One region of the Dactylosporangium sp. CA-139114 genome, then DNA from elsewhere that is predicted to be linked to it. Evidence: riboswitches for the same ligand, from Rfam matches in the RefSeq annotation. Region 1 holds a riboswitch; the other holds the start of a gene.
The links. A riboswitch is a leader RNA that binds a small molecule or an ion and turns the genes downstream of it on or off. The one in region 1 is predicted to bind S-adenosylmethionine.
Positions count from the first base shown of each region.

Region 1 (7,323 bases):
CCGCGATGAACCCGTAGCCCTTCTCGCTGTTGAACCACTTGACGGTGCCCTGTGCCACGGTGCACTTCCTCTACTTCGGACCTTCTGCCTCCCGGCCGGCTGTGGGAAACCGGGCCGCGGTCTTCGACCACAGCCGCCGGGACCGGGAGTGGCCTCCGGCGAGAGGAACGACGACCGAACCGCACGGTACAGGAGTAGTCGAGGCGCCGACAGGCCCAAATCGGACAGCAAGGTCACGAATCAAACAGCCGGAAAAGGTCGCCGAGCATGCCTTCTCGCAATTTTTCGTTGCAGAGTCAAGCATCGCCCGGCGACTACGTGTTACTGACCTTCGCCGCTACACGTGACGGCGTGACTGAATTACGCGGAAGCGGCTCGCCACGTAGGCACCGTCGGTGAGCGCGGCATTGGCGGCGGGATTGGCGCCGCTGGCGTGGAAGTCGGAAAACGCGGCCGACTGGTTCACGAAGACGCCGCCCGTAAGGTTGACTGACAAATGCACACCTGCAAGTAGTGCGGCCTCTTCCACGGCGTCGAGGACCTCCGGGGACGTCGAATACACCGAAGCGGTCAATGCGCCCTTCTTCCCGACGGTGTCCGCGAAGATCCGCAAACTGCCCGCCGTGGAATCGGTGGCGACAACGAAGGAAATGGGGCCGAACCACTCCGAGCCATAAGTGTCCACATCGCCCGCGCCGAGTTTCCGGATGAGTGGCGTGCGGACCGTCGCCGACGCATAAGCCGGGTGTGAAACGTCTGATGATTCGAGCACCGCGTCGCCGACCGTCGCGGCTTTCTGGAGCCTCTCCAGAACGCCCTGGTTCACGATTGCGCCGGTGAGTTCCACGCCCTTCGCGGGCTCCGCGGTGAGCGCCGAGACGGCCCCGGCAATGCCCTGAGCGACCTCATCGAGCGTCTTGTGCCCCTCGTTCGTGGCAATGCCGGCGGCGGGCACGAGAATGTTCTGCGGAGTGGTGCACATCTGCCCGGAGTACAGCACCAAGGAAAAGCCGATGTTGCGGCACATCCCGGCGAAGTCGTCGGTCGAGTCGATCACGACGGTGTTCACGCCGGCCTTCTCGGTGTAGACCACGGCCTGGCGCGCGTTGGCCTCCAGCCAGTCGCCGAACTCGGTCGAGCCGGTGAAGTCGATGATGCGCACCTCGGGGCGCAGCGCCAGGGTCTTCGCGAGCCCCTCGCCGGGCGCCTCCGCGGCCAGCAGCACGAGGTTGGGGTCGAAGCCGGCGTCGGCGAGCGTCTCGCGGGCGATCTTCACGGTGATCGCCAGCGGCAGGACGGCCCCCGGGTGCGGCTTGACGATCACCGGGTTGCCCGTGGCCAGGGACGCGAAGAAGCCCGGGTAGGAGTTCCAGGTCGGGAACGTGTTGCAGCCGACGACCAGGGCGGCCCCGCGCGGTACGACATGGAAGGTCTTGGACATGTGCAGCGTCTGGCCCTTGCCCGCGGGCTTCTGCCAGTCGGCCATGGCCGGGGTGCGCGTCATCTCGCGGTAGGCGTAGGCGACCGCCTCGAGGGCGCGGTCGAACGCGTGCGGCGCGCCGGCCTGGAAGGCCATGACGAAGGCCTGGCCGGTGGTGGCGTGCACGGCGTTGGCGAGCTCGAACGCGGCCTTGTGCAGGCGCGCCAGGATCTCCAGGCACACGCCCGTGCGGGCCTGCGGGCCGGCCGCGCGCCAGGCGGGCATGCCCTCGGCCAGCGCGGCGAACGCGGCGTCGAGGTCGAGGTGGGGGTAGCGCACGTCGAGCGCGATGCCGAAGGGCGAGGCCTCGGTCGCGACCCAGTCGGTGATGCCCGGCTGATCCTTGAGGGGGAAGTCGGTGCCGAGGTAGGCCTTGTACGCCGCCTCGCCGTCGGCGGCGGCGTGCTCGCCGTAGACGCGCGGGCTGGGCGACTCGGGGTAGTTGGACCAGTACGCACGCTCGGCGATCGCGGTCAGCGCCCGCTCCAGCGTGTCGGCGTGGCTGGCGAACATGGGGTGTGAGTTCTCCATGGCGCCATCCTGCCATCGCGGAGCGGGCCCGCCGACCATCTGACGAGTTCCCGCGACGGTTCCCCCGGGCGGCACCCTCAGTCCCGGATCGGCCCCTGCCAGTTGGCCCAGTGATCGACCAGGCGGAAGCCCATCGCCTCGTTGATCGCGATCATGTACGGGTTGTCGGTCGCGTTGAAGGTGTCGATCGTGGTCACGGCCGGCTCGGCCGCGCGCATCGCCCGCAGGTTGGCGACCTTGGCCACGACGCCGAGCCGTCGGCCCCGGTGCGCGGGGTGCACGAGGGTGATGAGCTGCCAGGCGTGCCAGTCGACGGTCCGGGCGACCCTGATCGCGGTCCAGGCCACCAGGCGGCCGCTCGCCTCGTGCACGAGCCCGGCCTCGTAGCGCCGCGAGCCCCACGCCAGGAACGCCGCGTGCTGGGTGCGCAGCCGGTCGGCGTCGACCCGCTCGGGCTCGACGTCGAGCTCACCCATCGGGGTCTCGGTCACGAACGAGCTGTCCAGCGCCGCGATGTCCTCGATGTACTCCTCCGGCAGCGCGTCGCCCCAGTGCACGAGACGGTAGCCGGCGGCCTTCGCCCGGCCCTCGGCGTAGAGCCGGTCGAGCGCGGCCTCGTCGGCGTCGGCGAGCAGCAGCCGGCGGCGGGCGTCGAGCAGGCCGTTGGTCAGCCCGCACGACTCGGCGAACCCGGCGCGCTCGGCCGGGCCGAAGCCGAGCACCCTCGTGCGGCCGGCGGCGCGGGCGACGGCGGTCGCGTGCGCGAAGAGGGCCCGGCCGACGCCCCGGCGCCGGTGGGCCGGGCGGACGTGGACGTCGACGAGGGCCTTGTCGAGGTTGTCGTGGCGGGGCAGGTCGAGCTGGGCGACACCGACCGGCTCACCGCCGCGACGGGCCAGGAAGCGGTGGCGGGGTCCGCGGGGCGGCGGGACGCGCCACTGCATGTCGTACTGGTACCGGCACTCCGGCGGCAGATCGGGCCGGTCCGCGTGGACCGACTCACCGACGATCTCGAACGCCGCGTCGACGGCCGCCGGGTCGTCGGCGCGCACCTCGACGATCTCGAGCGTGTGCGGGGTCATGGGCCTCAGGGTGTCGCCGCGCCGCGGCCCCCGGCAATCCATTTATGCCCGGAAATGGTCGGGAGGACGCTCGCCAGCACCTCCGGTGCTGTGGTCGCGGATCCAGGGATCTCGCGGCGACACGTCCTCCCGCACCGAGCATCCTGAACCTCGGGACCTAGGGCGTCAAGTCACCCATCCGACGATCCGCGCATCAATAACTACGCTCGGTATCGATCATCTCCCCCGCTCGGACGAGCCGCCCCTCGTCCAAGCGTGGAAGCGCTCTCCGCAGATCAACGCACCGTGATCGCGTGAGCAAAAAAATCATCCGAGCAGACCGGCCTCGCGGGCCGACTTCAGCGACGGCTTGACCCGGTGCGTGGGAACCGCCCGGTCGGCGACCGCATCGAGGGTCTTGAGGCCGTCGCCGGTGTTGAAGATGACCGTCTCGGCGTTCGGGTCGAGCTTGCCGGACTCGACGAGCTTCTTGAGCACCGCGGTGGTGACCCCGCCGGCCGTCTCGGCGTAGACGCCGGCGGTCCGGGCGAGCAGCTGGATGCCCTCGCGGATCTCGTCGTCGCCGACGTACTCCATCCACCCGCCGGTGCGCCGCACGGACTCCAGCGCGTAGACCCCCGCGGCCGGGTCGCCGATGTTGAGGGACTTGGCGATGCCGGTCGGCTTCACCGGGGTGATCTCGTCGCTGCCGTCGTGCAGCGCCTTCGCGATCGGGTTGCAGCCGGCCGACTGGGCGCCGAAGACCTTCCACTCGGTCGCCGGGACGAGCCCGATCTCGACCAGCTCGGCGAACGCCTTGTCGATCTTCGTGAGCAGCTCGCCGCTGGCCATCGGGATGACCACCTGGGCCGGGATGCGCCAGCCGAGCTGCTCGGCCACCTCGTAGCCGAGCGTCTTGGAGCCCTCGGCGTAGAAGGGCCGCACGTTGACGTTGACGAACGCGGTGTTCTCGAACTCGTCGGTCTCGGTGAGCTCCGAGCACAGGCGGTTGACCTCGTCGTAGGAGCCCTCGATGGCGACGACCTCGCCGCCGTACACGGCGGTCATGACGACCTTGCCGGGCTCCAGGTCGGCCGGGATGAACACGGTCGAGGGGACGCCGGCCCGCGCGGCGTGCGCGGCGACGCTGTTGGCGAGGTTGCCGGTGGAGGCGCAGGAGTAGCGCGTGAAGCCCAGCGCCTTCGCCGCGGTGAGGGCCACGGACACGACGCGGTCCTTGAACGAGTGCGTCGGGTTGGCGGAGTCGTCCTTGACGTACAGCGGCGCGGTGAACCCGAGCTCCCGGCCCAGGCCGTCGGCCCGCACCAGCGGGGTCAGGCCCGGGTCCAGGGTCACGCGGGTCTCGGGGTCCAGCCCCACGGGCAGCAGCGGCGCGTAGCGCCAGATGTTCTTCGGCCCCGCCTCGATCTGCTCCCGGGTCACCTTGGCCAGCGCCGCGGCGTCGTAGCCGACCTCGAGCGGGCCGAAACACTCGTAGCACGCGTGCTGTGCGGCGAGCGGGAAGGTCGCCCCGCACCCGCGGCAGACCAGGTTGCGGGCGGGCGAGTCGGTGAAGACGCTGAGCGTCGAGGTCATGGGAGGCCTTCCTCTCATCTTTCCCATAGCGCACGGGCGTGCGCCGGGACGGATTTGGCACCTACCGCGACGGGCCTCGTCTTCGAGCACACGTCGCAGGGGTTGCCGGGGCTTCATCGGGCCGTATCCCTCTGCCCCTCTGGATGAGGTATTGAGTTGTGAGCGGAGCTGCATCTGAGTGTAAGGGGCACCACCGGCCGCCGGGTATGAGTCATCTCACGAGCTGGGCGGGGCTAGCGTTTCAGGCATGCATCCAGCGGCGGCGGACTGGTTCACACGGCGCACCTCCCGCTGGCCCGACTGGCCGGCCGACGAGGTGCTCGCGGCGAAGGGTGACACCCGGGTCAGCGTCGTGCTGCCCGCGCTCGACGAGGAGCCGACGGTCGGCGAGATCGTCACCGGGGTGCGCAGCCTCGGCCCCCTGGTCGACGAGCTGGTCGTGGTCGACTCCGGCTCGGTGGACCGCACCGCCGAGGTCGCCGCGGCCGCGGGCGCCACCGTGCACCACCGCGACGACATCCTCCCGGCGACCGGCTCCCGGCCGGGCAAGGGCGAGGTGCTGTGGAAGGCGCTCGCCGTCACCAAGGGCGACATCCTGGTGTACGTCGACGCGGACCTCACCGACTTCCGGCCCCACTTCGTGACGGGGCTGCTGGGCCCGCTGCTGGCCGACCCCGCGACGCTGATGGTGAAGGCGTTCTACGACCGGCCCCTGCTCGACGTCTCCGCGGCCGGCGGCGGCCGGGTCACCGAGCTGGCCGCCCGCCCGCTGCTCAACGCGCACTTCCCGGAGCTGGCCGGGGTCGTGCAGCCGCTCGCCGGCGAGTACGCGGCCCGCCGCACCCTGCTCGAGTCGCTGCCGTTCGCGGCCGGCTACGGCGTGGAGACCGGCCTGCTCATCGACGCCTGGCGCACGCACGGGCTCGACGCGGTCGCCCAGGTCGACCTGGGTCAGCGCACCCACGGCCACCAGGACACGGCCGCGCTGGGCCGCATGGCGGCGACGATCCTGCAGACGATCAACGCCCGCGTGTCGCCGAGGCACTCCCTCTGGCCGACGTTGACGCAGTTCGAGCGGCGGGATTCGGCCGTGGTACCGCACGAGACGCCCGTCGCCCACCCGGACCGCCCCCCGATGGTGACGGTCCCCGGCTACTCCTCCTGAGCCGGGACGAACCGCCACAGCTGCGCGGTCGCAACCCCGGCACCGGCCACCGCCAGCGCGAGGGCGGCCCACTCGGCGCTCAGCAGCCACCACGGCGTCTCGATGATCGCGACCGGCGGCTCGCCGGAGATCGAGGCGACCACCAGCACGACCGCGACCAGGAGCATCAGCACCAGCAGCAGGACCGAGACGAGCCGCAGCATCCACCGGCCGGTGCGGCCGCCGAGGCGGGCCATGACCGTGCTGCCCGCGGCCACCGTGGCGCCGAACGCGCTCGCGATCGCGCCGATGAGCGTGAAGATCTTCGCGGTCTGCGCCTCCACCGGGCCCCGGGTCAGGTTCGAGCTCTGGGCGAAGTGGGTCCACTCGTAGAGGTGGGTCTGGTCGTAGTACAGCCCGGCCGCGAGGGCGGCGAGCCCCACGGCCAGGGCACATGCGCCGGCTAGGGCGGAGATCCGCATGGACGGGCACCCTACCCGCCGGTAGGGGCCCGTCCGGCACGGGTCAGCTCACGACGTCCTTGCGCAGGAAGCGCCACCATGCCAGCGAGAAGAAGACGGTGGCGTAGAGCAGGGACGCGATCGCCCCCTTGACCAGGTCGTCGGTCTGCATCGGGCTCGACAGCAGGCCGAGCCAGGCGTCGGCGTAGTGCGTCGGCAGCACGGTGCGCAGGTTTCCGAGCGCGGTGATCTGGTCGAGGATGTTCGACAGGATCTGCAGGAGCACCGCCCCGCCGACGGCGCCGAGCGGGGCGTCGGTCGACACCGAGAGCAGGAACGCGAGGGAGGCCACGACGAGCAGGGTGACGCAGAGGTACGCCACGATCTCCATCAGCCGCACGAGGCTCGTCCCGGCCGCGATCTCGCCGCCGATCGGTGCGCTCAGCGGCGCCCAGCCGTAGCGCAGGGTGCCCGCGGCGAGCGCCGTCGCCACCAGGATCAGGATCGCCGCGAGGCTGTAGAGCAGCGACACGGCGAGCTTGACGGCCAGCAGGCGGGAGCGCGGGACCGGCATCGCCAGCAGGTAGCGCAGGCTCCCCCAGCTCGCCTCGGACGCCACCGTGTCGCCGTGGAAGAGGGCCACCACGACGACGAGCAGGAAGCCGGCCGAGACGAGCAGGGTGAAGAGGGTGAAGTTCGGGCCGCCGCTCGTGGCCAGGTCGGACAGGCGGGAGAACTCGCCGCCTCCGCCCCCGCCGCCGTTGTCGTTCGAGTTGCCGCTGTCGAGCTGGAACGCGGTCAGGATGATCAGCGGGAGCAGCACCATGAAGCCCAGCGCGAGCTGGGTGCGCCGCCGCGAGCCCTGCCGGCGGATCTCCGTCCACAGCGAGAGGGTCGCGCCCGGCCGGTACCCGGGGGCGCCCCCGACGACCTCGATGGTGCTCACGCCGACACCTCCGCTTCGCTCCGTACCGCTCATGCCGACACCTCCGCTGCGCTCCGGCGCCGGCCTGAGCCAAAACTGCGCCCCTGATGAGCGGCCACTCCGCT
Region 1 covers NZ_CP192080.1:552,903-560,225, reverse strand. The annotation lists gene ACQP2P_RS02565 (cold-shock protein) at 1-58, opposite strand, end outside; gene paaN (phenylacetic acid degradation protein PaaN) at 338-2,050, opposite strand; gene ACQP2P_RS02555 (GNAT family N-acetyltransferase) at 2,089-3,093, opposite strand; gene thrC (threonine synthase) at 3,400-4,668, opposite strand; SAM riboswitch class I at 4,680-4,818, opposite strand; gene ACQP2P_RS02545 (glucosyl-3-phosphoglycerate synthase) at 4,916-5,833, shown strand; gene ACQP2P_RS02540 (hypothetical protein) at 5,821-6,294, opposite strand; gene ACQP2P_RS02535 (ABC transporter permease) at 6,338-7,252, opposite strand.

Region 2 (7,323 bases), 140 kb from region 1:
CAGGGCCGCCCGCTCGACCCCGACCAGCTCGTCGTGGACCTCGACCCCGGCCCGCCCGCGGGGCTGCCGGAGTGCTTCGAGGTGGCCCTGATCCTGCGCGAGCGCCTGGCCGCCGACGGCCTGCAATGCGCGGCGAAGACCTCCGGCAAGAAGGGCATGCAGCTCGTCGTGCCCCTGCCCGGCGAGGAGACGGCCGACGAGGTGAGCGCCTACGCGAAGGCGGTCGCCGAGGAGCTGGCCCGCGCCCGGCCGCGGCTCGTGGTCGCGAAGATGGCGAAGCAGCTGCGGCCCGGCAAGGTGTTCATCGACTGGAGCCAGAACAACGCGTTCAAGACGACGGTCGCGCCCTACTCCCTGCGCGCCGGCCCCACCCCGACCGTGAGCGCCCCGCTGACGTGGGACGAGGTCGAGGCCGGCGAGCTGACCGCCGCGGACCTGACCCCATCGGTGGTGCTCGACCGCGTCGCGGCCCGCGGCGACCTCCTGCTGGGCCGCTGAGCCGGGCTCATCGCAGGGCGGCGAGCAGCCGGTCGATGTGCTCCTCGGTCGTGCCGAGGCCGAAGCTGGCCCGGACGGCCTGCTCGGCCCCCGGCTCGCAGCCCGCCGCCTCCGGCAACGCCGCGCCGGTCAGGCGCCCGGTGGCCTCGCCGAGCAGGCGGCGGGTCAGCGGGTGCGCGCAGAACAGGCCCGTGCGCACCCCGATGCCGTGGTCGCGGCCGAGCGTCACCGCGAGCTCGCCCGGGTCGCGGCCCAGCACGGCGAAGGAGACGATGCCGACCCGCTCCGCGTCGGCGGGGAAGAGCCGCAGCTCCTCCACGTGCGGCAGCGCGGCGAGCCCGGCGCGCAGCCGGTGCAGCAGCGTCTGCTCGGTGTTCGCGAGGTCGCCGGCGAGGTCGCGGTCGTGCAGGGCGCGCAGCGCGGTGGCGAGGGCGACCGCGCCGAGGAGGTTGGGGGTGCCGGCCTCGTGGCGGGCCGGGCCGGTGGCCCAGCGCGCGGGCCCGTCGTCGGGGACGTGGGCGCTGGCCCCGCCGCCGGCCAGGTAGGGCTCGGCCGCGTCCAGCCAGTCCGCCCGCCCGGCGAGCACGCCCGCCCCGAACGGCGCGTAGAGCTTGTGCCCGGAGAACGCGACGTAGTCCGCGCCCAGTCCGGCCAGCCGCCCGGGGGCGTGCGGGGCCAGCTGCGCGGCGTCGACGGCGATCCGGGCGCCGTAGCGGTGCGCGACCTCGGCCAGCCGCTCCACCGGCCACACCTCGCCGGTCACGTTGCTCGCCGCGGTGACGCTGACGAGGATGGCGGGGTTGCGGGATCGGTCCAGGTAGAGCTCCAGCGCCGCGACGGCCTCCTGCGGCGTGCGGGGCGCCGGCAGCCGGACCGCGTCGCGCCAGGGCAGCAGGTTGGCGTGGTGCTCGGCGTCGAACGTGACGACCGTGGTGCCCGCCGGAACGGCCCGCGCGAGCAGGTTGAACGCGTCCGTGGTGTTGCGCGTGAAGATCACCGTGTCGCCCGGCCCGTGGCCGAGGACGTCCGCGACGGTCTCGCGGGCCTGCTCGTACTCCCGCGTGCAGCGCTGCGACAGGGCGCCCGCGCCGCGGTGGACGCTGCCGTAGTAGGGCAGCAGCTCCGCGACGACGTCGGCGACGACCCGCAGGCACGGCGCGGTCGCGGCGACGTCGAGGTTGGCGAAGTCGACGCAGCGGCCGTCGGACAGCTTGACCTCGCCGGGCGTGAGGATTTCGGACACGGGGCAGCCCCTTCGTTCGCGCTTGCCCGGGCACACCGCGTGCCGGGCCGGGTCATCACCCGGGGCACCCCGCCGCGAACGCGAGGGTTGCCGGCCAGCAAGCCGGGGCTGTGCGCTGGCACTCGTGACCTGTCGCGACCGTACCGCAGATAAAGTTGCCCCATGAGCGATCTCCCGCCGAATGGGACGCCGTCCTCGCCCGAGCCCGCGTCCGGGCCGCCCGCCGCCTCGCCGCCGGGCGCGTCCCCGTGGGCCTCCCCGAGCGCTCCGGCGACACCCTCCGGCTGGGGCTCGCCGGCCTCCGATCCGCCGCCTCCGCACCCGGAGCCGTCCCCGCCGCCGCCCGGTTCGGCCCCGCCGGCCGCGCAGCCCGAGTGGGGGCGGCCGGCGTGGAGTCAGCCCGCCTCCGCGCCGCCGGCCGCCGAGCCGGCATCGGCCCCTCCGGGCGCCCAGCCGCCCGGTGCCGAGTGGGCCCGCCCGATGACGCCCGTGGTGCCCAACGTGACCGAGGCGGTCGAGCCGCCGACGGGCCGCCAGGAGTACCCGACGGCCGCGCTCGCCCTGGCCGCCGCCCCGCCCGCGAAGCGCTCCGACCGGCGCCGGCTCTGGACGCTGATCGGCGTCATGGGGTTCATCGCGGCCTGCGGCGTCGCCGTGCTCGCGTTCTTCGGTTTCAGCGGCGGGTGGACGGCGCTGGTCGTGGGCGTGGGCTCCGCGGTGATCCCGGTGCCGGTGCTGGTCTCCTGCTTCCTGTGGCTGGATCGATACGAGCCGGAGCCGGTGAAGTACCTCGTCTTCGTCTTCGGCTGGGGGGCCTTCGTCGCGACCGGCGTGGCCCTGGTGGTCAACACCGCCGGCTCGTACTTCGCCGAGAAGGCCGGGCTCTCCGACGCGCTGGTCGCCGTGATCGTCGCGCCGCTGATCGAGGAGAGCATGAAGGCGCTCGGGCCGGTGCTGCTGTTCTGGCGCCGCCCCCGCGCGTTCTCCGGCATCATCGACGGGATTGTCTACTGTGGACTTTCCGCGACCGGGTTCGCGATGGTCGAGAACATCCTGTACCTCGGCTTCAAGGGCTACGGCGAGGCCGCCGACAAGTCCGGACCGGTCACCGGGGCCGCGGCGCTGGTGGGCATCTTCATCGTGCGGATCCTCATGACCGGGTTCGCGCACCCGCTGTTCACCTCGATGACCGGCATCGGCCTCGGGTTCGCCTCGCGCTCCTCGGCCCGGCCGGTGCGCTTCCTCGCCCCGCTCGCCGGCCTGCTCGTCGCGATGATGCTGCACGGCTCGTGGAACCTCATGTCGGTGACGGCGTCGACGAGCGCGTGGGTCCTGCTCTACGGCTACTTCGCCGTGATGATGCCGATCTTCCTGTGCATGGTCGGCTTCGCCCTGTGGCTGCGCTCCAACGAGGGCAAGCTGACCGAGCGCGTGCTCGGCGAATACGCCCGGGCCGGCTGGTTCTCGCCGCCCGAGGTCGCCGCCCTGGGCACGCTCGGCCGTCGCCTGTCCGCCCGCCGCTGGGCCAAACGGGTCGCCGGCGACGCGGGCGCCAAGGCGATGCGGGCGTTCCAGTTCGACGCGACGCGGCTGGCCCTGCTGCGCGACGGCCTCCATCGCGGCCTGGACAAGGAGCCGAAGCGGCGCATGGAGGCGCTCGCCGAGGAGCGGCAGCTGCTGACCGCGCTCGACGCGTATCGCCAGGTGTTCGTCGGCCGCGACCCCCAGTCGCCGCGGGCGGTGTGGGACGGCACGCGCTACCACATCACGTTCCCCGACGGCGTCGTGCGGGTCCTCGACGCCCCGGCCACCCCGGTGGTGCCGGTGCCCGTCTCCCTGGCCCCGCCGCCCCCGCCGGCGTTCGCCGCCCCGTACTACTACCGCTGAACCACCGCCGCCGGCCGGCGCGCGACCCACTGCGGCCGCGCGCCGGCCGGCGTCACAGGTAGAGGCCGGTCGAGTCCGGCTCGACGCGCCGGGCCGCGACCGCGTGCACGTCCCGCTCGCGCAGCAGCACGTAGTCGCGCCCCTGCAGCTCCACCTCGGAGCGGTCCTCGGGGTCGAAGAGCACCCGGTCGCCGGCGACGATCGAGCGCACGCTGGGCCCGACGCCGACCGCGGTCGCCCACGACAGCCGCTTGCCGACCGAGGCGGTCGCGGGGATCACGATGCCGGAGATGTGCCGTCGCTCGCCCTCGGCGCCCTCGAGCCGGACGAGCACGCGGTCGTGCAGGAGCCGGATCGGCAGGGCGTCGGGGGTCGCGTCGCCGGTCGGGCCGGTGGGTTGAGCGCCGGTGGGCGCCTGGTAGCCAGCGGCGGGTTGTGCTGTCACGGTTGCGACGCTACCGCCTCGATGCGTGCCAACGTCGCGCGACCCGGTCTACGGTGGGAGTCGCCGTCGGGCGACGTGCGAAGCCGCATCCGGGGAGGTAGTACGTGGGCCGGTTCGACAAGGTGCGTGCCAATCTGCGCCGTGCCTACCTCCAGCGGCTCGCGGAGGCCAGGGTCGAGCGCGAGATCGCGGTCGCGGAGGAGTCGGAGCCGGAGCCGGAGCCGGAGCCGCCCGCGGGGGAGTTCGAGCACGCGACGACGACGAGCCGGGACGACGCGGAGATCCCGCACGGCCTGCGCATCGCCGCCGCCTGGTCCTGGCGCCTGCTGCTGCTGATCGCGGCCGCGGCCGTGCTGCTCTGGCTCGTCGGCCGGCTCAAGACCGTGCTGATCCCGCTCAGCATCGCGCTGCTGCTCTCGGCCCTGCTCGCCCCGGTGATGGGCGTCCTGCGCCGCCGGGTCAAGCTGCCGCCGTCCCTGGCCGCGTTCGTCGTGCTGATCATGGGCCTGGGTGCGGTCGCGGGCGTGCTCACGCTCGTGGTGACCGAGTTCGTGGCGGGCTTCCCGGCCCTGGCCGAGAAGGCGTCGGCCGGCGTGTCGCAGATCCAGGACTGGCTCACCACCGGGCCCCTGCACCTCAGCGGCCGGCAGCTCGACGCGACCTTCGACGCGGCGACCACCTGGCTCAACGACAACCGGGGCAGCCTCACCGACAGCGCGCTGAGCACCGCCACCGCGACCGTCGAGTTCCTGGCCCTCACGCTGCTGATCCTCTTCGTCACGTTCTTCTTCATGCGCGACGGCAAGCGGATCTGGCACTTCGTGACCGGCATCCTGCCGACACCGGCCCGCGACCCGATCCGCCGCGCGGGCGAGGCGGCGTGGCGGACCCTGGTCGCCTACGTGCGGGCCACCGTGCTCGTCGCCTTCATCGACGCGCTCGGCATCGGCCTGCTGCTGTTCTTCCTGAACGTCGACTTCTGGTTCCCGCTGGGCACGCTGGTCTTCCTCGGCGCGTTCGTGCCGATCGTCGGCGCCACGGTCTCCGGCGCCGTCGCGGTGCTGGTCGCGCTGGTCGACGAGGGCCCGATCACCGCGCTGGTGGTGCTGATCGGCGTGATCGCCGTGCAGCAGCTGGAGGGCCACGTCCTGCAGCCGCTCATCATGGGCCGGGCGGTCTCGGTGCACCCGCTGGCGGTGATCGTGGCGATCGCGACGGGGGTGGTGCTCGCGGGCATCATCGGCGCCCTGGTGGCCGTGCCGCTCGTGGCGGTGCTGAACACGGGGATCCGCCACTTGGTCCAGCACCGCCGGGAGGCCCCGCCCGACGCCGTGATCGTCTCCGCCGACTGATCCGCGGGGCCCGCTAGTCCGGCAGCCGCACGCGCACCCGGCGGTTGGCCTTGCCCTTGGACTCGACCTTCACGACCTGCAGCCGCCCGATCTGCGCCGTGGACGCCACATGGGTGCCACCGTCCGCCTGCGTGTCCAGCCCGACGATGTCGACGATGCGGATCTCCTGCTCGTCGGCCGGAATCAGGTTCGACTGGGTGCGGATGATGTCGGGCAGCGCCAGGGCCTCGTCCCGGCCGAGCACCTTCGTCACGACCCGCCGGTCCGCGACCACCTCGGCGTTCACCAGCGCTTCGAGGCGCGCCTTGAAGTCCGGCGGCACCTCGGGCAGGTTGAAGTCCATGCGGGCCTCGGCCGGCTCCATCGAGCCGCCGGTGACGAGCGCGCCGAAGTCGCGGAACACGACCCCGCACAGCACGTGCAGGCCCGAGTGGGTGCGCATGAGCTTCGTGCGCCGATCGTCCTCGACCGCGCCGGTCACCTCGGTGTCCACCGGGGGCAGCGGGTCGCCCTCGGCGGGCAGGAGGTAGAGGTCGTCGGCCTTGCGGGTGCCGACGATCCGCGTCTGCACGCCCTGCCAGAGCAGGACGCCGTGGTCCGGCGGCTGCCCACCCCCGCCCGGGTAGAAGGCCGAGCGATCCAGCACGATCCCGTCCTCGGCCGACGCGTGCAGGACCTTGGCGGTCCACTCGCGCAGCGTCGGGTCGGCGAGGTCGAGCCGATGCGTGCGGCCGTGATGTGTGACACCCATGGAAGCCGACTATATGCGGCGGGTCGGCCCCGCCCAGGCAAGCGAAGTGGTCATGCAATACAGAATCCGTCGGACCCGGTTCTGATACGCGTCAGCCCTCGGACGTTCGGTCACTCCGGCCGGGCCGTTCGGGCGTACGCGGGGCGTGGAGGCGTCCGGTCAGGCGTTCAGGAAGTCCGAGATCCGGGTGCGCAGGTCGGCCCGCTGGGTCCACAGGACGCCGGGCCGGTCGTACATGTGCAGCTCGGCCTTCGGCAGCGCCCCGGCGAGCTGCTCGGCGACGGCGGCCGGGTGCAGGTCGTCGCCGCGGCAGCCGATCACCAGGCACTCGGCGCTCACCGCGGCCAGGCCGTCGCGGTCGGCGACGGCGGCCTGCTCGGGGAGGCTGGCCAGGCCCGCGGCGAGCCCGTCGCGCATGAGCTGGTCGAGGCGCTGGCGCAGGAAGGCCCAGACGGGCGGGGAGTTGCGCAGCTGGGCCGGGATCTCCTGGGAGATCACGTCGGCCACCGAGGCGGCGTCGCCGGCCTCGATCGCCTCCAGCAGCGCGCTCAGCCGCTCCTGGGCCGCGGCCGGGCGCGGCGAGTCGAGCACGGCGGGCAGGAAGAACACGGCCCGCTCGAAGCGCCCGGGGTTGTCGGCGAGCAGCCGGGTGAGGGCGCCGGCCCCCAGGCTCACCCCGAGCGCCCGGGTCGCGCCGCCGAGGTCGGCGATCGCGCGCAGGTCGCGGGCCAGGTCGGCGTAGGTCCACACGCCACCCGGCGCGGCGGACTGCCCGTGCCCGCGGAACTGGAAGAACACCTTGCGCCCCCGCACGGCGCTGCCCAGCGGCCGGGTCTCGGCGATCCCGCTGCCCAGGCCGTGCGCGAACACCGTCACGGGCTCGCCCTCGCCGGTGACGAGCCGCTCCAGCTCGACCCCGTGCGGCGTGGCGACCAGCTCGGTGGGCGGGGCCGGGAGCGTGGGGCGGCCGGTCTGCGGGCCCCGGGTCACGGGCGGGCGGAACCGGTCGGGGCGCCCGTCCGGCGGGGGCGGCCAGCGGAAATCCATCACCAGGAGCCGTGGCCGTCGACCGCGTCACGCAGCGCGGGACGGATGTCGAGCAGGTAGACCGCGAAGATCCCGGCCGCGATGAGCGAGAAGATGCCGA
Region 2 covers NZ_CP192080.1:692,773-700,095, forward strand. The annotation lists gene ligD (non-homologous end-joining DNA ligase) at 1-498, shown strand, start outside; gene ACQP2P_RS03130 (aminotransferase class V-fold PLP-dependent enzyme) at 506-1,732, opposite strand; SAM riboswitch class IV at 1,755-1,871, opposite strand; gene ACQP2P_RS03135 (PrsW family glutamic-type intramembrane protease) at 1,904-3,628, shown strand; gene ACQP2P_RS03140 (GroES family chaperonin) at 3,681-3,989, opposite strand; gene ACQP2P_RS03145 (AI-2E family transporter) at 4,178-5,425, shown strand; gene ACQP2P_RS03150 (alanyl-tRNA editing protein) at 5,439-6,176, opposite strand; gene ACQP2P_RS03155 (alpha/beta fold hydrolase) at 6,336-7,226, opposite strand; gene ACQP2P_RS03160 (DUF2516 family protein) at 7,223-7,323, opposite strand, start outside.
Region 2: linked by a shared signal. The riboswitch ahead of ACQP2P_RS03130 (aminotransferase class V-fold PLP-dependent enzyme) and the one ahead of thrC (threonine synthase) in region 1 are both predicted to bind S-adenosylmethionine.